Linked DNA regions of Blastochloris tepida. The protein of the gene in region 1 binds, or shares a complex with, the protein of each later gene. Links are inferred from orthologs where the notes say so. Each region holds a gene or a part of one and is shown on either strand. Other genes may lie near its edges. The genes, in order: uvrA and mfd.

What was found.
Region 2: the proteins of uvrA (region 1) and mfd are in contact, whole or in part, in a crystal structure (PDB 4DFC), measured with the Escherichia coli proteins. The link is inferred for Blastochloris tepida from one-to-one orthologs.

What each region holds. Positions count from the first base shown.
Region 1 is NZ_AP018907.1:1,245,526-1,260,201, forward strand. What follows is about bases 1,707-5,269. They hold uvrA (excinuclease ABC subunit UvrA), read right to left. Parts: upstream 4,958-5,269; coding sequence 1,907-4,957; downstream 1,707-1,906. Other genes in these bases: BLTE_RS05815 (DUF4258 domain-containing protein), read right to left, coding at 1,707-1,897; ssb (single-stranded DNA-binding protein), read left to right, coding at 5,256-5,269. In the rest of the region: BLTE_RS05800 (YpsA SLOG family protein), read right to left, coding at 53-544; BLTE_RS05805 (hypothetical protein), read right to left, coding at 674-931; BLTE_RS18250 (hypothetical protein), read right to left, coding at 1,156-1,332; BLTE_RS05810 (hypothetical protein), read right to left, coding at 1,365-1,577; more of BLTE_RS05815, read right to left, coding at 1,574-1,706; more of ssb, read left to right, coding at 5,270-5,747; BLTE_RS05830 (sensor histidine kinase), read left to right, coding at 6,530-8,293; BLTE_RS05835 (M20 aminoacylase family protein), read right to left, coding at 8,492-9,667; BLTE_RS05840 (response regulator), read left to right, coding at 9,922-10,410; BLTE_RS05845 (sulfide/dihydroorotate dehydrogenase-like FAD/NAD-binding protein), read right to left, coding at 10,711-13,551; BLTE_RS05850 (2-oxoacid:acceptor oxidoreductase family protein), read right to left, coding at 13,548-14,676. UniProt on the Escherichia coli protein: The UvrABC repair system catalyzes the recognition and processing of DNA lesions. UvrA is an ATPase and a DNA-binding protein. A damage recognition complex composed of 2 UvrA and 2 UvrB subunits scans DNA for abnormalities.
Region 2 is NZ_AP018907.1:1,065,631-1,080,030, forward strand. The notes cover bases 260-4,316. They hold mfd (transcription-repair coupling factor), read left to right. Parts: upstream 260-600; coding sequence 601-4,116; downstream 4,117-4,316. Other genes in these bases: BLTE_RS04805 (FAD assembly factor SdhE), read left to right, coding at 260-404; BLTE_RS04815 (hypothetical protein), read right to left, coding at 4,138-4,316. In the rest of the region: more of BLTE_RS04805, read left to right, coding at 108-259; more of BLTE_RS04815, read right to left, coding at 4,317-5,400; BLTE_RS04820 (class I adenylate-forming enzyme family protein), read right to left, coding at 5,607-7,133; BLTE_RS04825 (extracellular solute-binding protein), read right to left, coding at 7,149-9,005; BLTE_RS04830 (invasion associated locus B family protein), read left to right, coding at 9,268-10,008; heat shock protein HspQ, read right to left, coding at 10,249-10,578; BLTE_RS04840 (HpcH/HpaI aldolase/citrate lyase family protein), read right to left, coding at 10,768-11,811; BLTE_RS04845 (CaiB/BaiF CoA transferase family protein), read left to right, coding at 11,974-13,068; BLTE_RS04850 (UbiH/UbiF family hydroxylase), read right to left, coding at 13,138-14,355. UniProt on the Escherichia coli protein: Couples transcription and DNA repair by recognizing RNA polymerase (RNAP) stalled at DNA lesions. Mediates ATP-dependent release of RNAP and its truncated transcript from the DNA, and recruitment of nucleotide excision repair machinery to the damaged site.

The DNA.
Region 1 (14,676 bases):
ATCGCTTCGCGATGCTCGCCGGGGACGACCGCGGCGGCGCACACCGTCCCCCTCACGCCAGGATGAGGAACAGCCGGGCGAGCAGGTCGCGGGTGGTGCGGTAGATGCCCGGGTGCTCGCTCTCGCGCGGGCCGGCGATGTTCAGGCGGACGTGGCCGCGCATGGTCTTGCACACCGCCGCCATGGCCTTGACCGAGGTGTCGCTGTCCACCGCGAAGCCGAACAGCGGCTTCTTGAGGGCGCGCGCGAAGCTCGCCGTCAGCTCGGTGCCCGGCGAGGCGCACGCTGCCCCCGGCACCAGCAGGAAGGTGAGGTCGCTGTCGCGCACGTTCCACTCGGTGCGCTGGTCGGGGTCGTCGCCCGGCGTCTCCTTGAGGCGCGGGTAGAGCGCGAGCAGGCCCGGCGGCGCCGGCAGATCCTCGGCCCAGCCGCCGCGCGGGCACCAGCCCTCATAGGTGAGGCCGCATGCCAGCGCGGCATCGAGCGCGGCGCGGTCGACCCCGGTCTGGCCACCGGAGCGGACGATCGGACGAAGATGGGACATCGAACCACTGCAAAAGATCCGGTCGATCACCGCGTGACCGTGGCCGGGCCTTGGCGAAAATCTTCGGCCGAAACCGCGATCCTCGGCAAGCGGAATGCGATATTCCGGCCCGCCCGGCCGCAATTCACCTTACCGCCCGCGGCGGCCATAGAGCGTGTAATGCCACCACGAGGCGCCGACGAGCGCCAGCCCGGTCGCCACATGGGTCGACTTGACCGCCGACTTGTTCCAGCCGTGGTGGCGCATCAGCATGAGGCCGGTGAGGGTGGCCACCCCCAGGGTGGCGATCATCGCCACCTTGGCCGCCTCGCGCTCGCGCTTGCGCGACTTCGCCGCCACCGCGGCGGCGGACGGCTTGACGGAAACAGGCGCAGGCGCTTGCGGCATCGCTCGATCCCTGTTCGCAGGTCCGCACGCCATGCCGGCCAACGGCCGGACACCGATGTCGATGCACCGGGGTTGACGTCGCGATATCGAAGTTCTGACGGATGCTGGCGGGCGCGCCGCAGGGCGGCTGGCTGGCTTGCGCGGACTCGCGGAAGGGCTTCAGCGAGGCCGCAAGTATTCACCCGCCTGCCGCAAAGTCAATGAAGCGGGCGCGGCGGCTGCGCTCAGAACTCGGGGAGCGCTTTGTCGGCGAGGGCATCGAGCCTGCCGGTCGCAGCGTCCTGGGCAGTCCGGGCTTCGAAGCGCGCGGCCTCGAACGCCTCGAACCAAGCGCGCAGCCGCGTCGGTTGCTCGGGCCGCAGCCTCTCGATGGCGCGCTCAATGTCTTCGAGAGTCGTCATGGGACCAACCCATCACGGCTGCCGGGTCGCAATCACCCCGCCACGCGCTTGAGCTCGAACACCCGGCCATACGAAGCGGCGGCGGCGATGTCGCCACGCTTGAGGGCAAGGCGGACGGTATCGAGCTTGCGCGCGTCCTCAACCGAGAGATAAGGCGCCCAGCCACCCTCGTCCTCGATCAATTCAACCGGAACCTCGGCGCCGAAGCCGCCCTCATGGATGATCTTGACGCTATGTCGGCTCATCGTCTGCGCCATGTGAAATCGTCCAGCCACTTGGCTGGGGCCGGTCGATACGCGGTTGCCAGCACCGCCGGCCGCAAGGTCGGTTGCGGGAGACCCCAAACCACGTGCACGGGCAGGTGGTTCGAATCCATCTGCCGAACGAGAACCGTGGGGCCTCGCGCTGCCTCAGGATAGTCCTCGACAACCACCGCGGTCTCAAGCCCAGCCAGGACGTCGGCAACCAGAATGTCATCGGCTGCGAGTTCGTCATAGCCATGGGCTGATATGAGCACGTCGCCGGCGGCGGCAAGTTGGCGGATGCGGGTAAGTGTATTGGTCATCGCCCGCCCTCACTCCGCCGCCTGCTTGCCCTTCGCCTTGCCGCGCGCCAGCACCGGCTTGAGGAACTTGCCCGTATAGCTGCGCGGCTCCTTGGCGATCAGCTCGGGCGGGCCAGCGGCGACGATCTCGCCGCCGCCGTCGCCGCCCTCGGGGCCGAGATCGATCAGCCAGTCGGCGGTCTTGATCACTTCGAGATTGTGCTCGATCACCACCACGGTGTTGCCCTGGGCCACCAGCTCGTGCAGCACTTCGAGCAGCTTCGCCACGTCGTGGAAGTGCAGGCCGGTGGTCGGCTCGTCGAGAATATAGAGCGTGCGGCCGGTCGAGCGCTTCGCCAGCTCCTTCGACAGCTTCACGCGCTGCGCCTCGCCGCCCGAGAGCGTCGTCGCCTGCTGGCCGATGTGGATGTAGCCGAGGCCGACGCGCGACAGCGTTTCGAGGATGCGGCGGATGGTCGGCACCGCCTGGAAGAACTGCACGCCCTCGTCGACCGTCATGTCGAGCACGTCGGCGATCGACTTGCCCTTGAAGATCACCTCCAGCGTCTCGCGATTGTAGCGCTTGCCCTTGCAGACGTCGCAGGTGACGTAGACGTCCGGCAGGAAGTGCATCTCGATCTTGATGACGCCGTCGCCCTGGCAGGCCTCGCAGCGCCCGCCCTTGACGTTGAACGAGAAGCGGCCCGGATCGTAGCCGCGCGCCTTCGATTCCGGCAGGCCGGCGAACCAGTCGCGGATCGGCGTGAATGCGCCGGTATAGGTGGCGGGGTTGGAGCGCGGGGTGCGGCCGATCGGCGACTGGTCGATGTCGATCACCTTGTCGAGGTGTTCGAGGCCGATGAGCGCGTCATGCACGCCGGGCACGTCGGAGGCGTTGTTGAGCCGCCGCGCCACCGCCTTGTAGAGCGTGTCGATGAGCAGCGTCGACTTGCCGCCGCCCGAGACGCCGGTGATGCAGGTGAACAGGCCCAGCGGGATCTCGGCGGTGACGTTCTTGAGATTGTTGGAGCGCGCGCCGACCAGCTTCAGCGTGCGGGCGGGGTCGGGCTTGCGGCGCGCCGGCACGGCGATCGATTTGGCGCCGGTCAGGTATTGCCCGGTCAGCGATTTGGGGTCGGCCATGATCTCGGCCGGCGTGCCCTGCGCGACGATCCGCCCGCCATGGATGCCGGCGCCGGGGCCGACATCGACCACGTAATCGGCCTCGCGGATGGCGTCCTCGTCGTGCTCGACGACGATGACGGTGTTGCCAAGGTCGCGCAGACGTTCCAGCGTCTTCAGCAGCCGTTCGTTGTCGCGCTGGTGCAGGCCGATCGACGGCTCGTCCAGCACATAGAGCACGCCGGTGAGGCCGGAGCCGATCTGCGAGGCGAGGCGGATGCGCTGGCTCTCGCCGCCCGACAGCGTGCCGGAATTGCGCGAGAGCGTGAGATAATCGAGCCCGACATCCATCAGGAAGCGCAGGCGCTCGCGGATCTCCTTGAGGATGCGCACCGCGATGTCGTTCTGCTTTTTGGTGAGCGTGGCGGGCAGCGCCTCGAACCACGCGCCGGCGCGGCGCACGCTCATCTCCGCCACCTCGCCGATGTGAAGGCCGGCGATCTTCACCGCCAGCGCCTCGGGCTTGAGGCGATGGCCGGCGCAGGCCTCGCACGGGGTGGCGGAGAAGTACTTGCCGATCTCCTCGCGCGCCCACTCGCTCTCGGTCTCGCGCCAGCGGCGCTGGAGATTGGTGACCACGCCTTCGAACGGCTTCTTGGTTTCGTAGGCGCGCAGGCCGTCATCATAGACGATGGTCACCGGCTCCTCGCCCGAGCCGTAGAGGATGACGTCGCGCGCCGTCTTCGGCAGTTCCTTCCACGGCACCGTGACCTTGAACTTGTAGTGGCGGGCCAGCGCATCCAGCGTCTGGGCGTAATAGGGGCTGGAGGAGCGCGACCATGGCGCGATGGCGCCTTGGCGCAGGCTCTTCGCGGTGTCCGGCACCACCAGATTGGGGTCGATGGTCTGCTCGGTGCCGATGCCGCCGCAGGTCGGGCAGGCGCCGAACGGATTGTTGAACGAGAACAGCCGCGGCTCGACCTCGGGAATGGTGAAGCCGGAGACCGGGCAGGCGAATTTTTCGGAGAACAGGATGCGGGCGGGCTCTTCTCCCTCCCCTGCAAGGGGAGGGTCGGATCGCCGCAGGCGATCCGGGGTGGGGTCGACCCCCTCCCGCCGCGCGTCGCGCGTCGACCTCCCCCTGTCCGGGGGGGGTGAAGAGGCCGGCGCATCGGCGAACTCGATAATCGCCAGCCCGTCGGCGAGCTTGAGCGCGGTCTCCAGCGAGTCGGCGAGCCGCGTCGCAATGTCGGGGCGCACCACCAGCCGGTCCACCACCACCTCGATGGTGTGCTTCAGCTTCTTGTCGAGCGCCGGGGCCTCGGAGATCTCGTAGAACGCGCCGTCGATCTTGACGCGCTGGAAGCCCTTCTTCTGGAACTCGGCGAGCTCCTTGCGGTACTCGCCCTTGCGGCCGCGCACCACGGGCGCCAGCAGATAGAGCCTTGTGCCGGGGGTGAGCTCCAGCACGCGGTCGACCATCTGCGACACGGTCTGGCTCTCGATCGGAAGACCCGTCGCGGGCGAGTAGGGGGTGCCGACCCGCGCCCACAGCAGGCGCATGTAGTCGTAGATCTCGGTGACGGTGCCCACCGTCGAGCGCGGGTTCTTCGACGTCGTCTTCTGCTCGATGGAGATGGCCGGCGACAGGCCGTCGATCTGGTCGACGTCCGGCTTCTGCATCATGTCGAGGAACTGGCGGGCATAGGCCGACAGGCTCTCGACATAGCGGCGCTGGCCCTCGGCATAGATGGTGTCGAAGGCGAGCGACGACTTGCCCGAGCCGGACAGGCCGGTGAACACCACCAGCCGGTCGCGCGGGATGTCGAGATCGACGCCCTTCAGATTGTGCTCGCGCGCGCCGCGGATCGAGATGGTGCGGGCGGGGTCGATGGTGGCGCGATCATTTCTGGAGCGTTCATTCTCGGAGCGGTCGCGTCTGGAGCGGGGCGAGGTCATGCGGGGGTCTCGGCACGCGGCCGAGGGGGCCCGGCGGCGGTTCGACAAGAACAAAACGAGGCCATAACCTAGGGCGCCGCGCTCGAAAACGCCAGTGCCGCGATGCACGGCCGCCCGGCGCAATCGCGGTGACCGGACGAGCGGGAGCGCAAGGCGATTGTGAGGGGAGCCGGTTTGCGCTAAGAACGTAACCGGAACATTGTCGCTTGTGGACATGGCCCGGGCAGGGGGCGCGCCAGCGCGCCGGCTGGGCTAGGGTGGCGGCGACAACCATGACAAGACGGAAAGGCGGGCAGCCATGGCGGGCAGCGTCAACAAGGTGATCCTGGTCGGCAATCTCGGGCGCGATCCGGAAGTGCAGCGCTTCTCGAACGGCGGGCAGGCGGTGAAATTCAGCGTCGCCACCTCCGAGCGCTGGCCGGACAAGGCCACCGGCGAGAAGAAGGAAAAGACCGAGTGGCACAACATCGTCATCTATAACGAGAATCTCGGTCGGGTCGCCGAGCAGTATCTGCGCAAGGGATCGAAGGTCTATATCGAGGGGCAGCTCCAGACCCGCGAATACACCGACAAGGACGGCCAGCAGCGGCGGATCACCGAGGTGGTGCTGCAGCGCTTCCGCGGCGAACTGACGCTGCTCGACGGGCGGAGCGGCGGCGGCGCCGAGATCGACGATGCCGGCGGCGATTTCGGCCAGCGCAGCCCGCTGCCGGCGCGCGGCGGCGCCCGTCCGCCGGCCTCCGGCGGCGGCAAGTATTCCAGCGACCTCGACGACGAGATCCCGTTCTGAGGCCGGCCGGCGTGTGGGGATGATACGGTTTCCGGCTGATCAGGCCTTCGAGCCGTGTTTCGATCGCCGAAAATCCCGTTGTCGGGAGTTTCTTGCGGAATTTTCTTGCGGAACGGGGTTTTCGGCGAGACCGTTTCCGGTATCCCGAAGGGATCAGCCGGAAACTGTATCAGGCATCCCGGAGGGATCGGCCGGAAACCGTATGACCCCGTCCGGAGGCGGCCGCAGCCCGCGGATCTGCCCCGCGCGGCGCGGGCGGCGGTGCCTTGGTGCGGCCATATGCTTGCGAGAATGTGAAGCCTGTCGACCCCGTCGGGGCACACCGACGTCTTGGAGAGCGACCGGTTTCGAGCTACGAAATGGTGCGGTGCGGAATCTGGTGTCCGGGCCGGGGCGTTCTGGGGACGTCGTTCTCCGGGGCCGTCGTTTCGCAGGCCGGGTGTCGAAGGTTCCAGTTTCGGACCGGAATGTTCGGCGCCGGCGTTTTTCCGGGGTCACGCAGGGTTTTCCCCGGAAGCCGCGTGGGTTCACCGGCCTGGGAGCGTGATGCGCCGGGGCGTTGCAGATCTGGAACTCTGGCAAGTCTGGAACTCTGGCAAGTCTGGAACTCTGGCAAGTCCGGAGTTCTGGCGTATCGGGAATTCCGAGCGAGTCGGGAATTCTGGTTCGCAAGGCCATCGATTTCGTGAAAATTCGCGATCCAGGCGAACGGTTGGCCTTCGCCGCCGTTGGTTAGAGGGATCGCTTTCGGAGGGGCTGGCCGTTTGACGGCACAATCGGATGTGACAATCGGCGCCGCCGGCCGGATCGGCACGCATGGTGCCGCGGTCGATGGCGGCCGAACCCGCGCCAGGCGCGACGTGCCGCTGGCATGGCTGCTGGCGTTCCTGATCCTGGCCTCGGTGGCGCCGCTGGTGCTGATCGGCGCCTACACCATCATGCGCTGGGCGGATGTCGAGCACACGGCCGAGATCGGCCGCGTGTCCGAGGTTGCACACACGCTGGCGCAGGCGGTGGACCGCGATCTGCGCAGCCACAGCGAGACCGCCGAGGTGCTGGCCGCCTCGCGGGCGCTGGTGAAGGCGAATTTCCAGGCATTCGACGAGCAGGCCCGCGCCGTGTCGGCGCGCGGCGGCCATGTGGTGCTGGTCGACCGCTCGCTGCGGCCGCTGGTCGATACCCGCGACGAGCCCGCCCGGCCGGCGGAGATTCGCGCCAGACCGGTCGAGCAGGTGTTCGCCTCCGGGCGGATGAAGGTGGGCAATGCCGGGCCGATGGCCGGCGAGCCCGACCGTTTCGCGATCTATGTGCCGGTCAGCGTCGAGCGCGAGGTGCGCAGCGTGCTGATGCTGATGCCGCCGCCGGCCGCCATCCAGGCCGTTCTGCAGCAGACCTACCGGCCGGAGGGCTGGTTCGCCGCCATCCTCGACGGCGAGGGCCGCGTCGTCGCCCGCTCGGCGCCCGAGCGCGGCGAGGACGGCGCGCTGATCGCCCAGGCCGCCCCGCCCGAGCTTCTGGCGCAGCTTGCCGCACCCGAAGGCGTGTTCAATGTCACCGCTCTCGACGGCCAGCCGGCCGTCGCCGCCTATCGCCGCTCCAGCCTGAACGACTGGCGCGCCGTGGTGTGGGTGCCGAAGGCGGTGCTGGAGGCGCCGAGCAACCAGCGCCGCGACGCCGTGCTGGCGCTGCTCGGCCTCACCACGCTGGTGTCGATCGGCGCCGCCCTGTTCGGCGCGCACCTGATCAACCGCTCGACGCGGCGCACGGTGAACGCGGCGCGGGCGCTGGGCGAGGGGGCGCCGATCTCGCTCAAGCCGACGCTCATCCGCGAGGACAATCTGGTCTGCCGGGCGCTGGCCGATGCGGCCGAGACCATCGCGGCGCGCGAGGATGCGCTGCACGACAGCGCCCGCCACATGGGCCTCGTGATGCGCGAGCTGTCGCACCGCTCGAAGAATCTGCTCACCGTGGTGCAGTCGATGGCGCGCCAGACCGGCCGCCACACCAGCGACGCCGCTGAGTTCCAGGCGCGGTTCGAGGACCGGATTTCCAGCCTCGCCCGCTCGCACGACCTGCTGGTCGCCCGCAACTGGACTGGCGCCACCGTCGCCGAGCTGGTCGAGCGGCAATTGCTGCCGTTCCTGGACGCCGCCAACGACCGCATCTCGCTCGATGGGCCGGCGCTGCTGATGAAGCCGGATGCGGCGCAGAACATCGGCATGGCGCTGCACGAACTGGCCACCAATGCCTCCAAGCATGGGGCGCTGTCGGTGCCGTCGGGGCGCATCCGCATCGTCTGGCGGGTCGAGGACGCGGAGCCCGAGCCGCGGCTGCACATGAGCTGGGAGGAGACCGGCGGCCCGCCGGTGGAGCCGCCGGCGCGGCGCGGCTTCGGCCATGTGGTGATCGAGCGGATGGTGTCGATGGCGCTGCGCGGCCAGGCCCGGCTCGACTGGAAGTCGGACGGCGTGGCCTGGACGCTCGACGTGCCGCTGGCGGCGGTGTGCGAGCACATGGGCCGGCCGATCGCCGCCGCGGCGGAGTGAGCGGCGGCCGGCGTCGTCCGGGGCAGGGGCTGTCGTCCCGGGAAAGGGCCGCAGGCCCACGACCCGGGGAAGGGCTGTCGTCCCGGGCAAGCAGCTTTAGCTGCGCGACCCGGGACCGTGTGCCGGATAGAGGTCTTTCCGGAAGACGATCCCGGGTCTCGCTCACGCTCGCCCGGGATGACGCCGCATGATGCCGCGCTATCCCACCGCCGGCATGCGGGCTTCCACCAGCCGTACCCAGAACGACACGCCGGCCGGAATCAGCTGGTCGTTGAAGTCGTAGGCCGGGTGGTGGAGGCTCGCCGAGTGCTCGCCATTGCCGGCGAAGATCAGCGCGCCCGGCCGCTTCTCCAGCATGAAGGCGAAGTCCTCGCCGCCCATCACCGGCGCGGCGTTGGCCTGCACGCGCTCCTCGCCCGAGATCTCGCGGGCCACCGCCGCGGCGAACTCGGTCTCGCGGGGGTGGTTGCGCAGCACCGGATAGTCGCGCCGGTAGTCGGCGCGGGCGGTGGCGCCGTAGATGCGGGCGGTGGCCTCGACGATATGGGCGATGCGGGCCTCCAGCAGGTCGCGCACCTCGGCGGTGAGCGCGCGGGCGGTGCCGCGCAGGTGGGCGGTCTGGGGGATGACGTTGTCGGTATGGCCGGCCTGGAACATGGTGATCGACACCACGCCCGAATCCAGCGGATCGAGATTGCGCGACACCACCGACTGCAGCATCTGCACGATGGCGGCGCCGACCAGCACGGTATCGACCGTCGCGTGCGGCCGGGCGGCGTGGCCGCCCTTGCCCTCGATGTCGATGAACACCCGGTCGGCGGAGGCCATCAGCGGCCCCGGCCGGGTGGCGAAGGCGCCCACCGGCAGGCCCGGCATGTTGTGCATGCCATAGACCTCCTGGATGCCGAAGCGCTCCATCAGCCCGTCATCGATCATCGCCTTGGCGCCGGCGCCGCCTTCCTCGGCCGGCTGGAAGATCACGACCGCCGTGCCGTCGAAATTGCGGGTCTCGGCGAGGTATTTGGCCGCGCCCAGCAGCATGGCGGTGTGGCCGTCATGGCCGCAGGCGTGCATCTTGCCGGGCGTGGCCGAGGCGTAGGGCAGGCCGGTCGCCTCCTCGATGGGCAGCGCGTCCATGTCGGCGCGCATCGCCACCACCCGGCCGGCGCCCGGCCGGCGGCCGTGAATGACGCCGACCACGCCGGTGCGGCCGATGCCGGGCACCACCTGATCGACCCCGAAGCTCTCGAGCCGCTCGGCGACCCGCCCGGCCGTGCGGTGCACCTCGTACTGCAGCTCGGGGTGCTGGTGGAAATCGCGGCGCCAAGCGGAAATCTCTTCCGTCAGGGCCGCGACGCGATTGACGACCGGCATGTCATCCTCGTCGGCTGGGGGAAAACACCTAGCGAACACCGCCGCGGCGGCGCGGTCAACAGGGCGGTGAGTCGGGAGGGTGGGTTCCCTGGGGGAATTTTGGTGCAGGCCGGGGCGCAGGGAGTTTGCGGCCGGCAGCCGCCGACTCGGCAAGCTTGCGGATGAATACGTAAAGCTGAGTACGGAACGACGTTACTCCGGTCCGGTTGTCTTCGAATTGCCGAAGCCGGCAATGTGTCTAATTGTGCTGCGTGATGATTGGAAACAGGTCTCTCCGCATCCTTGTGGTCGAAGACGACATCATGGTGGCGCTCGACGCCGCCGAGATTCTGCAGGGCGCTGGCTACAACGTCATCGGCGTCGCCGACGATTTCGAGGAGGCGATGCGAGTCGACGCGGTGCGCCCGCCGGATCTGGCGCTGGTCGATCTCCATTTGATGAGCGGCTATTCCGGCGTGGCGGTGGCTGCCGCGCTCGGCAAGCGCGGCATCGCCTGCCTGTTCGTCACCGGCAGCGCGCCCGACCGCGCGGCGGAAGCCTATGCGCTGGGCTGCCTGCTCAAGCCGTTCGACGACCGCTCGCTGGTGCAGGCGGTGGGGGCGGCCGAGGACGTGCTGGACGGCCGGCCGGTGCGGGCGCTGCCGCGCAACATGCGGCTCTACCGGCGGTTCGCGGTGCCGCGCACCGAAAGCGCCTCCATCCAGGCGGCATCGCACGAGATCCTGCCGGTCCCGGGCGGGTGAGGGGGCCAGCCCGCCGTCCCGGACGGCGCGCAGCGCCGAGCCGGGACCGTTTTCAGGAGGGGGCGTCTTGTTCGGAGGACGATCCCGGCTCCTCGCTTCGCTCGGTCCGGGACGACGCGGTGTGACCGCTGTGTAGGGCGGGATAGCGCAGCGTATCCCGCCGGTTTCGACGCCCACTTCCGACGCAATACTTCGGCGCAATACGCTTCGCTATTGCGCCCTACGGTGTCCGCTGGGATGACGCGGGGGAGAGATCGTCGTCCCGGACGGCGCTTTGCGCCGTCCGGGACGCATCAAACCTCACGCCAGACCGCGTGCCTCCTTGGAACGCTGCTCCTGGGTCTTGAACGCGCCGAAGCGCGGCAGGAACTTGTCCCAGTCGATGATGTGGGCGTCGATCTCCGGCCCGTCGATGCAGGCGTGCTTGCGCACCAGCTTGCCGTCGATCATCACCGGCACCATGCAGGCGCCGCACATGCCGGTGGCGTCGACCATGATCGAGTTGAGGCTCGCCACCGTCTTCACGCCGTACGGCTTGGTGAGGTCGGAGACCACGCGCATCATGATCGGCGGGCCGATGGTGACCACCTCGGCGATCTTGCGCCCCTTCGACGTCTTGTCGTTCTTCAGCATCTCTTCGAGCGGCGTGGTGACGAAGCCCTTGAGACCGAACGTGCCGTCATTGGTGGCGTAGATCACGTCGAGCTGATCGCCCCACTTGGCCTTCAGCCTGCCCATGCGCTCGTCCTCGCCCGTCCAGAACAGGAAGTCCTTGGAGCGGAAGCCGGCGATCAGCGTGACGTGGTTGCCGAGTTCGAGGTGCGCCCGGGCGATCGGGTACACCGGCGGCAGGCCGACACCGCCGGCGGTGAACACCACCGTCTGGTCGGGCCCGTAGTGGTGCAGCTCGCTGGCCTGACCCAGCGGGCCGGCGATGCCGGCGAACGCGTCGCCGATCGCCATCTTGTTCATGAGCAGCGTCGAGGTGCCCATACCCTGGATAACGAGGTCGATGGTGCCTTCCTCGGCGTCCCAGTCGGCCAGCGTCAGCGGGATCAGCTCGCCGTCGTCCCAGGCCAGCACGCGGACGAACTGGCCGGCCTTGGCCGAGCGCGCCACCATCGGCGCGCGGACCTTGAACTCGACGATGCCGCCGGCGAGCGGGATCTTGTCGACGATGGTCTGCGCGACCTGACCCAGCTCGGTGTAGCGGGCGGCCTTCTCGACCCGGCTCTTGATCTCGGCCGCGTCGAACGGGATCTCGCCGACGATCTGACGCGCCGCCGCCTGTCCGTCGCCCGCCGCCATGATGGCGGTGGAGCCGCCGCGCGCGGCGTCGCCGCCCGAATAGACGTCGGGGATCGAGGTCGCCTTGGTCTTCGGCTCGACCTCGATGGTGCCCCACTTCGACACCTTCAGGGTGGGCTCGGCGTCCTTCATGATCGGGTTCGCCGTGTTGCCCAGCGCCATGATCACGAGGTCGACCGGCACGCGCTCGGTCTGGCCGGTCTTCACCGGCGCCCGGCGGCCCGACTTGTCGGGCGGGCCGAGTTCATTCACGTCGAGCACGGCGTGGGTGACGAAGTGGGTCTTGTCGTCGCCCAGGAACTCGCTCGGCGCGCGCAGCACCTTGAGATTGATGCCTTCTTCGAGCGCGTGGTGCAGCTCTTCCACGCGGGCCGGCATCTCGCTCTTGGTGCGGCGATAGACGATGGTAACGTTGGCGCCGAGACGCCGGGCGGTGCGCGCCGCGTCCATCGCGGTGTTGCCGCCGCCGATCACGAACACTTCCTTGCCCTTGGTGTCGGGCAGGGGGGTCTCGTACTTGTCGTCGATCGCCCGCATCAGGTTGACGCGGGTGAGGAACTCGTTGGCCGACATCACGCCGAGCAGGTGCTCGCCCGGCACGTTCATGAAGGTCGGAAGGCCCGCGCCGGTGCCGACGAAGATCTTCCAGAAGCCGTTTTCCTTGAGGTCGTCGAGCGTCGCGGTCTTGCCGACCACGAAGTTCTTGACGAACCGGCCGCCGAGCAGGTTGATCTTCTTCACCACGTCGTCGATCAGCGTGTTCGGCAGGCGGAATTCCGGAATGCCGTAGCGCAGCACGCCGCCCAGCTCGTGGAACGCCTCGAACACGGTGACCGGGTAGCCCTCCACCGCGAGCAGATAGGCGTTGATGAGGCCGGAGGGACCCGAGCCCACCACCGCGATCGGCGGCTTCTCGGCCTTGGCCCACGGCGACACCACGCCGCCGAAGCGCTCCTCGGGGGACAGGCCGACCAGCTTCTCGTGCTCGGGCAGGAACCATTCAAGCTGGCCGATCTCGATCGGCCGCTTGGTGTGGGTGCACACGCCCTGGCACTGCAGCTCCTGCGGACAGACGCGGCCGGTGACGTTCGGCAGCGGGTTGCAGCTCTCGATCAGCTCCAGCGCCTGACGGAACTTGCCCTGGCCGAGCAGGTCCAGCATCTCGGGGATGTGGATCTTGACCGGGCAGCCGCCCTTGGGGTCGGTCTTGCCGTGGACCAGCACGCCCAATTCGCACGGCTTGTCGGCGCACTGCTTGTCGCGCAGCACCTCCAGCCACACGAACAGCTCGACCTCGCGGGTCGAATAGCCGAGCGCGCGGTAGCCGAGATAGCCGGTGTTCACCAGCTCGAAGTCGGTCGAGCGCTCCTCCGGCGGGCGGATGTAGGGCGGGATGAAGGTCTCGCCCGGCCAGCCCTCGGACAGGCCCTTGAACATCGGGTAGCGGTCGGACAGGTGGTCGTCGATCGCCTTGATGAACTTGCGCTTGAACTTGAGCGGCATCCCCCAGATGAACCGGGTGAGCACCGTGCTCATCTCGTCGTTGCGCAGCAGAAGCTCCCACAGCGTCCTGGTGAACGCTGCGCCAAGCTCCTCCTGCTGGAACTCCCAGGCGATGGCCTGGACGCCGTCGGCGACGAACATCGAGCGCAGCGACTTGGGATCGCCGAGCAGGCGCTTCTTGAGCAGGTCGAGCTGCTTGTTGAACAGCTCGACCGCCGCAGTCTGCTCAAGCTGGGCGAGCTCGCTCTTGCTCGCCTCCAGCGTGCTGGCCGTCCGGGCGTAGCGGACGAGATCCTCGTTGGGGGTCCCTTGGGGGGAGGTGGTGCTCATCGAATGATCTCCGCATCACAATTGGCGGCGACGCGGGCCACGCGGCTCTTGAGGTCCGCGGTGATGGTCACCTTCTCAAGCGCACCCGGAATGGTGTGAGCCACTTCCTTGGTGCCGCCGTCAGCCACGATCACGGTCTTCTCGAACAACTCCGAGACCTGCTGGTAGCAGGTCTTGCAGTTGGTGCACTTCTCGACATCCTCGTCATGGATGAAGGCGATGCCGGCAGCCGAGCCATTGGCGCCGGCCGATGCGGCCGCAGCCGGGGCCGGAGCCGCCGCGGCGCCGCCGAAGGGCGACAGCGCGGTGGCGAGAGCGCCGTTGGCCGGCGCGCTCGAGGAGGCGGCCAGCTCGCTCATCGCGCGGGCGATGGTGTCGAGCGAGGACTCCTTCTCGGTCATCGCCTGCTCGTAGCGGGCCTGCAGCGCCGCCAGCTCGGTGCGGTGATCGGCGTCGAGCTGCTCGATCTCGCGGCCGGCGAGATAGCGCAGCGTCCGCCAGTACTTCCGGCGCTCCTCGACGAGGTGGACGATGGCGCTCGACACCTCCAGCTTGATGAGCTGCTGCTTGTCGTCGGTCGACCACACGAACGCGGTCTTGCCGGCGCGCGCGGCCTGCGGCAGTTCGACATACTCGTGGATCGCCACCGCATTGGTGTCGTCCTTGAGCTTGCGGAACTGCTTCAAGAAGCGCGTCTCGTCGCGGGCGAAGTCGGCCGGGGTCAGCGGCACCTGCATCAGCTTGGTCTGGCCATCCTCGACATAGGTGAGGGTGGTGGTGGTCCAGTCCTTGTCGACGTCCGGGTTGCCGTCGAGCGAGAAGCGGCTCTTCAGGCCGGTCTGGCGCGGGTCGTGGACGAACACCGGGCTCATGCGGCTCTCGACGGCGAGGCGGGCGCGGCGCGCCGCCGCGGCGTCGGCAATGCCGTGCTCGGCCTGGCAGGGGGTGTAGACGTCGAGCACCGCCGGCGAGGAGGAGTGGTTGAGATACTCCATCACGCTCTTCAGGAAGTGGCCCTGGATCGCGGTCGAGGTCTGCACCACGAACACGTTCGGGTGGAACGCGGCGATCAGGCCGAGCTCCTTGCGGTCTTCCTGCTTGCCGGGGTGGGCGGCGCCGAACCGC
Region 2 (14,400 bases), 180 kb from region 1 along the record:
GGGTTTGATGCGCCGACGGTCTCGCCCGCGGGCGCGATAGGCTATATGGACGTGTGGACCCGGGGGCCGAACGGCTCCGCGGGCCGTTGTCTATTTTGGAGTGAGCCATGTCAGGCACCACGCGGTCGAGCGCCGGGCTCGACGAGCGCCGCCGCCGCATCCTGTTCCGCGCCTGGCACCGTGGCACCCGTGAACTCGACCTGCTGATCGGCCGCTTCGCCGATGCCCGCCTGGAGGATTTGAGCGAGGCCGAGGTCGATGCGCTGGAGACCTTGATGGAGGCGCAGGACGTGGACATCTACGGCTGGATCACCGGCAGCCGGCCCGTGCCCTCGGCCTATGACACGGCGTTGCTGCAAAGCCTGCGTGACTTCCATCGCGACCATCCGGGATCGGAGGCGTGATGAAGGCCGCTCTTTCTCTTCCCTCTCCCCTTGCGGGAGAGGGTGCCGAGCGATCTTGAGATCGCGAGGCGGGTGAGGGGTGAAAGCGATGTCGACCCGACATGCCGCTCACCCGGCTCGACCTCGCTTCGCTCGGTCTCGCCACCCTCTCCCGCAAGCGGAGAGGGAAGAGCTGCGCCGACCATCTGGATTCTGAATGACCAAGCCGCTTCGAGCCCCCCAGACCCTCCTTCCCGGCAAGCCGGTGACATTTGCCGGCGTCGCCGACGGCATCGAGCCGCTGGTCGCCGCCGACCTCGCCCGTGCCACTGCCGCGCGTCCCGACGCACCGGCGGTGAGCCTGCTGATGGTGTGCCGCGACGGGCCGCGCATGCAGGCGGTGGAAAGCGCGCTTGGCTTCTTCGCGCCCGACATCGAGGTGCTGACGCTGCCGGCCTGGGACTGCCAGCCCTATGATCGCGCCTCGCCCAACGCTGCCATCGTCGCGCGGCGCATGTCGGTGCTGGCGCGGCTCGCCCGCGTCACCGGGCGCGAGCGGCCGGCGATCCTGCTCACCACCGTCAATGCGGCGCTGCAGCGCGTGCCTGCGAAGGAGGTGGTGGCGGCGCAGTCGCTGTCGGTGGCGCCGGGCAACATGGTGTCGATGGACGGCATCATCCAGTGGCTGGAGATCAACGGCTTCCTGCGCAGCGCCACCGTGCGCGATACCGGCGAATATGCGGTGCGCGGCGGCATCGTCGACATGTTCCCGCCCGGCATGGAGCTGCCGGTGCGGCTCGATTTCTTCGGCGACACGCTGGAGTCGATCCGCACCTTCGATCCCGAGACCCAGCGCTCGGTGTCGCAGATGCGCCAGCTCGAATTCGTCCCCGTGAGCGAGCTTCAGCTCACCACCGAGTCGATCCGCCGTTTCCGACTCGGCTATGTCGCGGCGTTCGGCGCCGCGACCAAGGGCGATGCGCTCTATGAGGCGATTTCGGAAGGGCGCCGCTCGCCGGGCCACGAGCACTGGCTGCCGCTGTTCCACGATCGCCTCGACACGGTGTTCGACTATCTCGACAGCACGCCGGTGGTGCTGGAGCCGTTGGCCGAGGAGGCGGTGAAGGAGCGCTTCGCCCAGATCGCCGATTACTATCAGGCGCGGCGCGAGGCGCTCGACATGCCGGCCGGCGCCATGCAGGCGGTCTACAAGCCCTTGCCGCCGGAGAAGCTCTACCTCACCTCAAACGAATGGCAGGGCCGGCTGAACGAACGCGGCCTCGCCCGCGTCTCGCCGTTCGCGGCGCCCGAGGCGAAGGACGCGATCGACATCGGCGCCAAGCGCGGCCACAATTTCGCGGCCGAGCGCGCGGGCGACGCCAATGTGTTCGACGCGGTGGTCGCCCACATTCGCAGCCTGCAGGAAAGCGGCAAGACGGTGGTGGTGGCGGCGTGGACCGAGGGCTCGCGCGAGCGTCTCGGCCATGTGCTGCGCGACCATGGCCTTGAGCGCGTCGAGACGGTGGGAAGCTGGGCCAAGGCGCTGGCGCTCGATGCCCGCACCACCGGCCTTGCCATTCTCGGCCTTGAGGCCGGGTTCGAGACCGAGAGCGTCGCGGTTCTCGCGGAGCAGGACATTCTCGGCGAGCGGCTGGTGCGCACGCGCCGCGCCGCCAAGCGAGCGCACAACTTCATCGCCGAGGTGACGAGCCTCAGTGCCGGCGATCTCGTCGTGCATGTCGATCACGGCATCGGCCGCTTCGTGGGGCTCAAGACGGTGGAGGCCGCCGGCGCGCCGCACGACTGCCTGGAGCTGCATTATGCCGGCGGCGACCGGCTGTTTCTGCCGGTCGAGAACATCGAGCTTCTGACCCGCTACGGGTCGGAAGAGGCCGGCGTGGTGCTCGACAAGCTCGGCGGCCACGGCTGGCAGACGCGCAAGGCGCGGATGAAGAACCGCATCCGCGAGATGGCCTCGGTGCTGATCAAGGTCGCAGCCGAGCGCACGCTGAAGGAGGCGCCGCGCCTGTCGATCGCGCCGGGCCTCGCCGACGAGTTCGCCGCGCGCTTCCCCTATGAAGAGACCGAGGACCAGCTTGCCGCCATTGAAGCTGTCACCGACGATCTCGCCGCCGGCCATCCGATGGACCGGCTGGTGTGCGGCGACGTCGGCTTCGGCAAGACCGAGGTGGCGCTGCGCGCGGCGTTCGCGGCGGTGATGAACGGCAAGCAGGTGGCGGTGGTGGTGCCGACCACGCTGCTGGCGCGCCAGCACGCCCGCACCTTCACCGAGCGCTTCAAGGGCCTGCCGGTCAATGTCGCGGAGGCCTCGCGCATGGTCGGCTCGGCAGAGCTTGCGAAGGTCAAGGCCGGCATCGCCTCGGGCGGCATCGACATCGTGGTCGGCACGCACGCGCTGCTCGGCAAGGGCATCAGCTTCAAGGATCTCGGCCTGCTCATCGTCGACGAGGAGCAGCATTTCGGCGTCGGCCACAAGGAACGGCTCAAGCAGCTCCGCGCCGAGGTGCATGTGCTGACGCTGACGGCGACGCCGATCCCGCGCACGCTGCAGCTTGCGATGTCGGGCGTGCGCGAGATGTCGATCATCGCCACGCCGCCGGTGGACCGTCTGGCGGTACGCACCTTCATTGCGCCGTTCGATCCGCTGATGGTGCGCGAAGCCCTGCTGCGCGAGCGCTATCGCGGCGGACAGGCGTTCTATGTCTGCCCGCGCATCGAGGATCTCGCCGAAGCCAAGGATTTCCTCGACAAGACGGTGCCGGAGGTGAAGGTGGTGGTCGGCCACGGCCAGATGTCGGCGAAGGAGCTCGAGGAGGTGATGACCACCTTCTATGAGGGCCGCGCCGACGTACTGCTGTCGACGACCATCGTCGAATCCGGCCTCGACATTCCGACCGCCAACACGCTGATCATCCACCGCGCCGACATGTTCGGGCTGGCCCAGCTCTATCAGCTTCGCGGCCGCGTCGGGCGCTCGAAGACGCGCGCGTACGCGCTCTTCACCGTGCCGGCCGACAAGCCGCTGACGCCGCAGGCCGAACGGCGGCTCAAGGTGTTGCAGTCGCTCGATACGCTCGGCGCCGGCTTCCAGCTCGCCTCGCACGATCTCGACATCCGCGGCGCCGGCAACCTGCTCGGCGACGAGCAGTCCGGCCACATCAAGGAGGTCGGCTTCGAGCTCTACCAGCAGATGCTGGAAGAGGCGGTGGAGATGATGAAGGCCGGCATCACTGAGCCGGTGTCCGACCAGTGGTCGCCGCAGATCACGCTCGGCGTGCCGGTGACGATTCCGGAGGAGTATGTCGCGGACCTCAATGTACGGCTCGCGCTCTATCGCCGGCTCGCCGATCTCGACGACGACACCCAGATCGAGGCGGTGGCGGCCGAGATGGTCGACCGCTTCGGGCCGCTGCCGCCGGAGGTCGATCAGCTTCTCAAGATCGTCGCCATCAAGGCGCTGTGCCGGCGCGCCAATGTCGAGAAGGTCGATGCCGGACCGAAGGGCGTGGTCGTCGCCTTCCGTGACAACACCTTCAAGAACACGCGCGGCCTGATGAGCTATCTGGTCGAGCAGGGGCCGACGGTGAAGGTGCGGCCCGACCAGCGCATCCTGTTCCTGCGCAATTTCGAGAAGCTGTCGGAACGCCTCAAGGGCACCACGGCGATCCTGCGCAGCCTCGCCAAGATCGCCGCGCGCGCCGAAGCGGCGTGAGGCGATCCCGCCGCCACATCGTCACCCGGCGGCGGCCAGGGATTCGCCCTCGTCCGGACTGGTCAGGCGGGCGAGGAAGGCCTGCGGCGCCTCGTTGGGCTCTGCCGTCAGGCAGGCGACCTCAATGCGCGGCGCGATCTGGCCGGTTTCCGCCAGCACGGTGTGCGACAGCACCCGCGAGATGCGGGTGGCGACGCGCTGGGCGGCGTCGGGCTCGGTGCCGACCAGCACCGCCAGCATCAATCCGTCATCGATGCGGGTGACGAGATCGGAGCGCCGCAACAGGCAGGCCACCATGCGCGGCACGCCGTGCGGCAGCGGCCGGCCATCGTCGGTAGCGATGCGCAGGGCGGTGAAGTCGCGGCCATTGGCGTCCGACCACGCCATGGCCTGGATCAGGCCGGCGCGGAACGCCTCGGGCCACAACAGGCCGCTGTCCGGATCGGCGAGCCCCGCGCCGTGCATGTCCTGGATCACCGACGGCAACAGGGCTGCGAACGCATTGAGGCAGGCCGCGGCATGGAAGGCGGCCGCGAAGCGCGGATCGTGCAGGCCCAGCACCTCGGTGGGCGCGGCGAAGGCCGGCTCGCTCAGGGGATCCTCGACCAGCCGGAACGCCGGCAGGTCGGCCCAGCGTGGATCGTCGCGCAGCCAGGCGAGGAAACTGTCGGCGGACAGCGTGTCGATCGATGGGCCGATCACCAGCGCGTCGAAATGGCGGAGCTCGAGATAGGTGCCGGCGAGCGTGGTGGTCGGCGCGCCGACCATCGACAGGCCGCGCGCGGCGCAGATCGGCGCGACCAGCGGCAGAATCGTGCCATTGTCGATCACCAGCACGGCGATGTCGCGCACCGCGCTCCAGGGGTCGGGCAGGGCCGGCGTCTTCAGCGCCGCGGCACGGGCGATGCGCCGGCGCCGCTGCGTCTCCAAGAGCAGCGTGCGCACGCGGTTGGCGCGCGCGAGCGCGGCGAGGATCGGCTGCACGCCGGCATCGGCGGCGAGCCACAGCGTGGCGATGCGCTCGGCATCGTCCACCGACCAGCGGCGGATCAGCGGCACGAAATGCTCGGCCGTCAGCACCGCTGCGGTCAGCTCGTCGGCGGCCTCGTCGCAGCCGGCGGTGTCGAGAACCACCACCGCAGCCGGGGCGGTGCTGCGCAGCACCGCGGGCGCCTCGAGCGGCACCGCCGGCACCGCGCCGCTGTCGATCGCCGCACAGAGTTCATCGACGATCGGCGCGGCGACGTCCCGCGTCACGATCAGAACCGGACCGTCGAGCCGCATCTCTCAGGCTTCCAAACCTCGAACATCCGCCAAAAGGAGCACGTGCCCGTAAAGAACACGTCAATATTGCGGAATCTTCAGCAGCATTGAGTGATTCCACCTTCCGGTCTCGCCGAAATCTCCTGTCCGGGGCCGGAGTTTTCGGCGACCGCCATGCGAGACTCCGAGCCAATGGAGCAGATTTCGCAGGCAAGCAAGGTTGCAAGTCAAGCGTTTCTGCGCGTTCGGGTTGTTGACGCGGTTCCCGCCGATGGCGCTTTGGCGGGAGACACCCCGACCAGCGGCAGCGCGGCAGCGGCGGCGGCCGGATCGACCTCGCCCTCGGTGGTGGCGACCACCCGCTGGCCGAGCACCCGGTGCGGCAGCGCCGCCACCTCGACCGGCGCGTCGGCCAGCTTCGTCAGCTTGGCCTCGGCGTCGCGCAGCGACACTCGGTAGCCGCCGACGCGGGCCACGCCGCGGGGCGGGGCATCCGAGATCAGCCCGGCGCCGCCGGGGTCGGCGTGGCAGGTCCAGCCGGTGTCGTAGGCACTGTCGGCGACCAAAGGCAGGCCGGTGCCGGCGGGCACCGGATAGGCGACGCTCGGCACCATCGCGCCGGAGACGGCGAGCGTGCCCTGCAGCGTCCGGTGGCCGGCGACGCTTGCCGCCACCGGGTCGATGCCGGCCGCGGCATGGGCGCGGCTGGGAATGGCGGCGCGACTCTCCGGTCCCTCGCGGCGGCGCGCCAGCAGCGCCGCCTCGCCCCAGGCGGTGAGATCGATGGCGCAGATGCCCTCGGCGTGCCAGGGCGGCGGCGCCTGCTCGGGGGCGCGGTTCAACAGCAGCACGCCGCGCAGGTCCGCGCAGCGCGCCAGCAGGCCCTCGGCCGCCAGCGAGCCGCCGACGGCGGCCGGCACCAGCAGATGGGTTGCGTTTGCCAGGGCGGCGGTCTCCGCCACAGTCGCGGTGTCGGCGGGCTCTGCCAGCATCAGCGAGCCGCCGGTGAGCAGCCACACCACCACGCTCGCGGCCAAGCCGGCGAAGCTGGACGGCGCGATCGTCGAGACCAGCGCCGTTGCGGCATCGAGCCGGCCGGCGAGCAGGACCGGCACCGCGCCGGCGATCAGCGCCTGATGCGAGCGGGCCACGACATAGGGGCCGTCCGGCCCGACGTCCCAGGTCAGCACGGCGACGTGCTCGGCCGGGTTGCCGGCGCGGTAGCCCGGCAGGCGGCCGATCTCGCCATCGACCAGAGATTCCAGGCTGCCGAGGGGCACGACGCCGTCCGGCGCCTCATCCTCCAGAACGCACACGAAGCGGACGGAGAACACCTCGGCGGCGACCCGGCAGTGGGTCAGCGCGAGGTCGTCGGACGGCCCGAGCGAGATCAGCGCCCGCGCGCCGCAGCCCTCGATGGCCGGCGTCAGGTCGGCCTCGCGCCACAACTCGGGCACCATCATCGCGATCAGGCCGGCGCGCAGCGCGGCGAGGACGGCCACCACCTGCGCCATCGAGGCCGCCCCCTGCAGCGCGACGATCGAATCCTGCGGCAGGCCGAGCGCCACCAGCCGCGAGGCAAGCACGGAGACCGCGTGCTCGACGCTGGCATAGCTCAGGTGCCGCAGCTCGCCGCCGGCCCGATCGGCCAAAGCGATGGCCTCGGGGCGCTCGGCGGCGGCACGCCGGAAGATCTGATCGAGCGTCACCTTGCCGGTGAGACCGCTCCCGCTGCCGTCCCGTTCGAGAATCACTTTGCACCTCTTGGTCTAGGGTGCCACACGCCACCATGTTTCGGGGAGGGGACCGTAGAGCGAGACCGTCTCCGGCCGGCCGATGGTCTGCCAGCGGGCGAGCCAGATGTCCGGCAGGTGGAACAGCGGGATGATGTAGAGGCCGGAGATCAGCGCCCGGTCGAGCGCACGCGCCGCCACCACCAGCGCCTCGCGGTCGCGCGCCGCCAGCACCGCCTCGATCATGGCGTCGACCGCCGGGTTGCGGGCGCCCATATAGTTGCGCGTTCCCGGTACGTCGGCCGCCTTGGAGCCGAAATAGAACGCCTGCTCGTTGCCCGGCGACAGCGACGGCGTCCAGGTGTTGAGGATCATGTCGAAATCGTAGGTCTGCAGGCGGCGCTCGTACTGCACGCTGTCGACGAGGCGCACGGATGCCAGGACGCCGGCCCGCTTCGCCATGCGCGCATAGGCCAGCGCGAGCCGCTCCTGATCCTTGGTGGCGACCAGGATCTCGAAGGCGAGGGGGGCGCCGCGCTTGGTGCGGAGCGCGCCCCGGTCGAGCCGGTAGCCGGCCGCGGCCAGCCGGTCGAGGGCGCGCTTCAGGGTGTCGCGGTCGCGCCCCGAGCCGTCGGAGACCGGCGGGGCATAGGTGCCGTCCATCACCTCCGGGCGGATGGCATCGGCGAAGGGGGCGAGCAGGCGGCGTTCGGCCTCGCTCGCCGGCCGACCGAGGGCGGACAGGTCCGAGCCCTGGAAGAAGCTGCCGGTGCGGCGATAGGCGCCGAAATAGTAGCTGGCGTTTAGCCACTCGAAATCGAACAGCTCGATCAGCGCCTGACGCACCCGCACGTCGGCGAACAACGGCCGGCGCAGATTGAACACGAAGCCGGTGACCGGCTCGGGCAGGCCGTCGGAGACGGCCTCGCGCACGATCCGCCCGTCGCGGGCGGCGGGGAAGTCGTAGCCGGTCTGCCAGCGGCCGGGATCGGTCTCGAAGCGCACGTCGTAGAGACCGCGCTTGAAGGCCTCGAAATGGGTGTTGGCGTCGCGGTAATAATCGAAGCGGATCTCGTCGAAATTGTAGAGGCCGCGATTGATCGGCAGGTCGCGGCCCCAATAATCGGGGTTGCGGCGAAGGGTGAGGGAATCGCCCGGGCGCACGTCGGCGACGACATAGGGGCCGCTGCCGAGCGGCGGGGCGAGGCCGGTCTGGTCGAAGGTCTCGGGATCGATGGCGTGGCGCGGCAGCACCGGCATAAGGCCGAGGATCAGCGGCAGCTCGCGGTCGTCCGAGCCGGTGAGGTCGAAGCGCACCGTGCGCGGGCCGGTGATGTCGGCCGATTTCACCTTGGCGTAATAGGTGCGGTGGTTGGGCCGGCCCTTGTCGCGCAGCAAACGATGCGAGAACACCACGTCCTCGGGCGTCACCGGCCGGCCGTCGGAAAAGCGGGCGCGGGGGTCGAGCGTGAAGGCGACGAAGGTGCGCTCGGCGTCGGTCTCCACCGATTGGGCGAGCAGGCCATAAAGGGTGAAGGGCTCGTCGAGATTGCGGGCGAGCAGGCTTTCGACCACGTAGGAGCGGATGCCGGCGGCCGGCGTGCCGCGGACGATCAGCGGGTTGAGGCTGTCGAACGTGCCCACCACGCCCTGCACCAGCCGCCCGCCCTTCGGCGCATCCGGGTTCACATAGGGCAGGGCCTGGAAGTCGGCCGGCAGCGCCGGCTCGCCGTGCATCGCCAGTGCGTGGTTGGCGATGGCGGGGTTGACGATGGCGGGTGCCGGCTCGGCCGCGGCCGGGCCGGGGTGGCCGCCGAGGATCGCCGCCATCAGCGCGAGCGCTGAGGCGATCAGGCGAGGCATGTTCGGGCGCGGCGGTTTCGGTCGCAGCATGGCGGACTCGGTGCTGGCGGATTCTCGGCGCTGGCGGATTCACGGTCGGCAGGTGGGCGGCGCACCGCGACATTTCACGTCGCACGGCCGTTGCGTGCGGACCCTACCCATTCGCTTGGACGGCAGCATGGCGGGATTCGGGGCCTTCGGCAGCCCGGCCGTGCCGCTGCGCCACGCTGCTGCCTCAATTCGCCGTGAAGCACCGCCCAAAGCGTCGGAATCGCGGTTCGAGGAGCCGCGCAGGCGCACGAGGGAGTTCCGCATGATGTTCCCGATCCGGTCCGCGTTGCAGCCGACGGCGCGCCGCCTCGCTCTATCGGTTGCCACGGCGCTGCTGGCCATCGGTTTCGTTGCCGAAGCCTCGGCGCAGACCAGCCCGGCGCAGCCCGTGGCACCCAAGCCCGTGGCGCCCAAGCCGGGCGCCCCGGCCGCTCCGAACCCGGGCGAGCAGGCCCAGGCGCCGCAGCTCATCTCCTCGCCGTGGACCAAGCTGTGCAGCACCGATCCCGAGGCCAAGAAGGAAATCTGCCTCGTCACCATGGAGCTGCGGGCCGAGACCGGGCAGTTCCTGGCCTCGGTGCTGGTGCGCGAGACCAAGGGCGAGCCGAAGAAGACCTTCGCCGTGGTGACGCCGCTGACCGTGCAGCTCCAGCCGGGCTTCCGCGTGGTTGTCGAGAAGCAGCAGCCGGTCAATGGCAAGTACACCATCTGCTTCCCGAACGGCTGCTTCGGCGAGTTGGAGATCGACGCCGAGTTCGTGAAGAAGCTGAAGGGGGCGCAGGGCCTGGCGATCCAGGTGGTCAACCAGACCGGCCGGCCGGTGAGCTTCCCGATTTCGCTCGCGGGCTTCGGCAAGGCCTATGACGGCGCGCCGCTCGACCCCAAGGCGGTCGAGGAGCAGCAGAAGAAGCTGCAGGACGAGATGCAGAAGCGCGCCGAGGAACTGCGCAAGAAGCTGCTCGAACAGGGCGGCGGAGCGCCGAGCGCTGCTGCGCCGAAATGATTTGAACGGATCTGGAGCATTCTCCGCAAAAGTGGGAACCGGTTTTGCGGAAGAGAATGCGATAAACGAGAAACTTAGAGCGTCCGCTTGATCCGATCGGATCGGCGGACGCTCAGTCAGCTCTGCGAAGGGCGCGCCAACGGCGCGCCCTTTTCGTTTGGTCGGTGTCGTCTGGTGGGTAGCGGCTCAGCGGCCGGGGCTCACATCAACGGCGGCAGGAGCGGGCCGTCGGGTCCGGCGTCAGTGCATCACCGTGGCGCGGGTGCGGTAGCCGCCCGTGCCGTCGGCCTCGAACACCTCGGCGACCTGCGGATGGCGCATCGGCTCGCCGGAGTCGTCGGGCAGCAGGTTCTGCTCCGACACGTAGGCCACGTACTCCTTGTCCGCGCTCTCGGCGAACAAATGGTAGAAGGGCTGGTTCTTGTCGGGCCGGTTCTCTTCGGGGATGGCGAGCCACCATTCCTCGGTGTTGTTGAACACGGGATCGACGTCGAACACCACGCCGCGAAACGGGTGGTAGCGGTGACGAACCACTGCGCCGATACGGAACTTGGCAACCCTTGCTTTCATCGCGACCCGAACCCCGGACGGCAGGTCACCTATGGGACCACCGAAAGGGTGTCAAGGTACTGCGCCGGCTGCGGGAACCGGGTTTGGCGCCACATCAGCAGGTTGTGATCGGCCCTAGCCGGATCTCCGGTGTTCGCGCTCGGCTCCCGGTATGTGGCGCACCGGAAGCCGGATTTCCGGCAACCGAGATCACAGCCCGTATTCGGCGGCGAGCGCGGGATCCTTGGCGGCGACGATGCGGGCGAGGTCGACGATCACCTTGGCCTGCTTCCAGGTGGCGTCGTCCTGCATCTTGCCGTCGATCATCACCGCGCCCGAGCCGTCCGGCATGGCGTCGAGGATCTTCTTGGCGAACCGTACCTCGGCGGGATCGGGCGAGAACACCTTCTTGGCGATGTCGATCTGGGTCGGGTGCAGCGACCACGCCCCGGCGCAGCCCATGAGAAACGCGTTGCGGAACTGCGCCTCGCAGGCGGCCTCGTCGGAGAAGTCGCCGAACGGGCCGTAGAACGGCTTGATGCCGGCCGATGCGCAGGCGTCGACCATCTTGGCCACCGTGTAATGCCACAGATCCTGCTGGGCGCTGGCGCGCGGCGCGCCGGCCTCGGCGGCGTCCGCCAGCACGCGATAGTCGGGGTGGCCACCGCCGACCCGCGTGGTCTTCATCGCCCGCGAGGCGGCGAGATCCGCCGGGCCGAGGCTCATGCCGTGCATGCGCGGGGAAGCGGCGGCGATGGCCTCGACATTCTTGACGCCCTCGGCGGTCTCCAGGATCGCGTGGATCAGGATCGGCTTTCTCACCTGATGGCGGGCTTCGAGCTGGGCCAGGAGTTGGTCGAGATAGTGGATGTCCCACGGGCCCTCGACCTTGGGCAGCATCACCACGTCGAGCTTGTCACCGACCTCGCGGACGATCTCGAACAGGTCGTCGAGCACCCAGGGCGAGTTGAGCGCGTTGATGCGGGTCCACAGGCCGGTGGAGCCGAAATCGCTGGCCTTGGCCATCTCGATGAAGCCGCGCCGCGCCGCCTCCTTGGCCTCGATCGGGATGGCGTCCTCGAGATTGCCCAGCACCACGTCGACCTTGGCGATGAGGTCGGGCACCTTGGCGCGCACCTTCTCCATGTGCGGCGGCACGAAATGGATCATGCGCTCCAGCCGCACCGGCAGCTCGCGCAGGGGGGCGGGGGCGCCGATGGTGAGGGGCTTGAAGAAGTCGCGCGGCAGTTTCATTGGCGTGGTCCTCCCGAAATGACCGCCTATCCCATGCCGAAATCGCGCGAAAGTCCTGCTTTGGTCGTGGATTGACCGCGCCGGAGGCGACGGTTACGGCAACAGGTTGCCATCGTAACCATCGTTCCCGCCTCTTGTGTCCCCTGTGTCATAGGCTCCCCCATGTCCTCCACGCTGCCGCTTTCGGGCCTCGTCGTGCTCGATTTCTCCACGCTGCTGCCCGGGCCGCTCGCCGCCCTGATGCTGGCCGAGGCCGGTGCCGAGGTGATCAAGATCGAGCGGCCGGACGGCGAGTCGATGCGCGGCTTCTCGCCGCAGATCGGCGGCACGGCGATGCCGTTCGCCATGCTCAACCGCGGCAAGCAGGTCCACACGGTGGATTTCAAGGACAAGACGCAGGTCGAGGCCTTGCGGCCGCTGATCGCGCGCGCCGACATCCTGATCGAGCAGTTCCGGCCCGGGGTGATGGCCCGCCACGGCCTGGGCTATGAGGACGTGAAGGCGATCAACCCGCGCCTGATCTATTGCTCGATCTCCGGCTATGGCGAGGAGGGGCCGCGTGCCCAGGAAGCGGGCCACGACCTCAATTTCGTGGCGACGGCGGGCCTGCTCGCCGACACCCCGGCGTCCAACCCCGCTCTGCCGCCGGTGCACGCGGCCGACATCGGCGGCGGCACCATGCCGGCGGTGATCAACATCCTGCTGGCGCTGCTGCAGCGCGACAAGACGGGGCAGGGCTGCCGGATCGACATCGGCATGACCGACGCGATGTTCACCTTCGGCTGGCTCAATCTGGCCTTCCACTGGGGCAGGGCGGCTGGCGCCACCATCACCCACCCCGGCCCGACCGCCGAGTCGCCGCGCTACCGGCTCTATCCCACCGCCGACGACCGTCTCGTCGCCTGCGGGTCGCTGGAGGACAAGTTCTGGGAGACGTTCTGCGCGGCGATCGGCCTGCCGGAACACCTGCGGGACGACACGAGGGACCCGGCGGCGACCGGCGCGGCCATCGCCGCGCTGGTGTGCAGCCAGCCGGCGGCGCACTGGGCGCCGATCCTCAAGGCCGCCAATTGCTGCGCCACGGTGGTGGCGACGCTGGAGGAGGCGCTGGCCGATCCGCACTTCGTCAATCGCGGCCTGTTCCGGCGGCGGGTGGCGCTGGCCGAGGACGTCGAGATCCCGGCGCTGCCGCTGCCGCTCGCCGAGGGCTTCCGCCGGCCCGAGACCGTTCTGCCGGCGCCGAAGCTGCCGGGGTGAGCCGCGCCTGCGGGCCTCGTCATCCCGGGCGAGCGTCAGCGAGACCCAGGATGACAGGAGGTCTCACGCTCAAAGCGGTTCGCCGCGCATCAGCCTGGGTTCGCCGAGCCGGGGCCCCATCCCCTCGCGCATCACCAGCCGGCGCAGGCCGGGCAGGCGGTCGATCAGCCACAGGCCGGTGCTGCGGGCGAACTGGGCGGGCAGGAACGCCGACAGCAGCGTGCGGTTGAGCATGTCGATGGCAAACGCGCGGCTCGAAATATCGAGCTGGCGAGCGCGGTGGTAGCGGCCGAGCAGCTTGTCGTCGCCGACGTCGGTTCCCTCGCGGCGGGCCTCGGCCACTAGCTCGGCCAGCATGGCGCCGTCGCGCAGGCCGAGATTGAGCCCCTGGGCGCCGATCGGCGGCACCACGTGCGCCGCGTCGCCGATCAGCGCCACGCGGCGGGCGGCGAGCCGGCTCGGGGTCTCCACCGCCAGCGGCCATGCCGCCCGGCCGCCATCGATGCGGAACTGGCCGAGCAGCGACCGGGCGCGCCGCTCCAGCGTGCGGGCGAGGGCCGGGTTCGCCATCGCCATGAGCGCCTCGGCATCCTCGGGCGTGGTGACGCAGACGAGGCTCGACCGCTCGCCCTTCAGCGGCACCAGCGTGAACGGGCCGCGGCTTGTGTGGAACTCGGTCGAGGTGTCGTCGTGCGGCAGGGTGTGGGCGAGATTGAGGGTGACCGCGGTCTGCGGGTAGCGGCGGCGCGAAACGGAAATGCCGGCGGCGGCGCGGGCGAGCGAGTTCTTGCCATCGGCCGCCACCACCAGCCGGGCGCGGACGGTGTCGCCCTCGACCGGGCGGACGAAGGCGTGGGCGCCGGTCAGCTCGATCGCCGCGACCTGGACCTCGCGCCGCCGCAGCCGCGGATAGGCGCCGAGCCGAGCGCGCTGGGCCGCCACCAAGTCGCGGTTGATGACGTTCCAGCCGAAGGCGTCGAGCCCCAGCTCCGAGGCGAAGAAGGTGATCTCGGGCGCGCGGAACAGGCCGCCGGTGTCGTCGACCAGCCGCAGCGCCCGCAGCGGCGCCGCGCGCTCGTCGAGGCCCGCCCATACGCCGAGCGTCTCCAGCGCGGTCACCGAGCCGCCGAGCAGGGCGGTGGTGCGGTTGTCCTCGGGCGGCGGCGGCAGGCCGATCAGCGCCACCTCGGCGCCGGTCGAGGCGAGCGCAAGCGCGCAGGCGAGCCCGGCCGGGCCGGCGCCGACGACGGCGATTTCGACATCCTCGACGGCTTCGGCGTCTGTCATGTCCACTCCCGGAGACCACATATTGCCGTGCGAGATACCATGGTC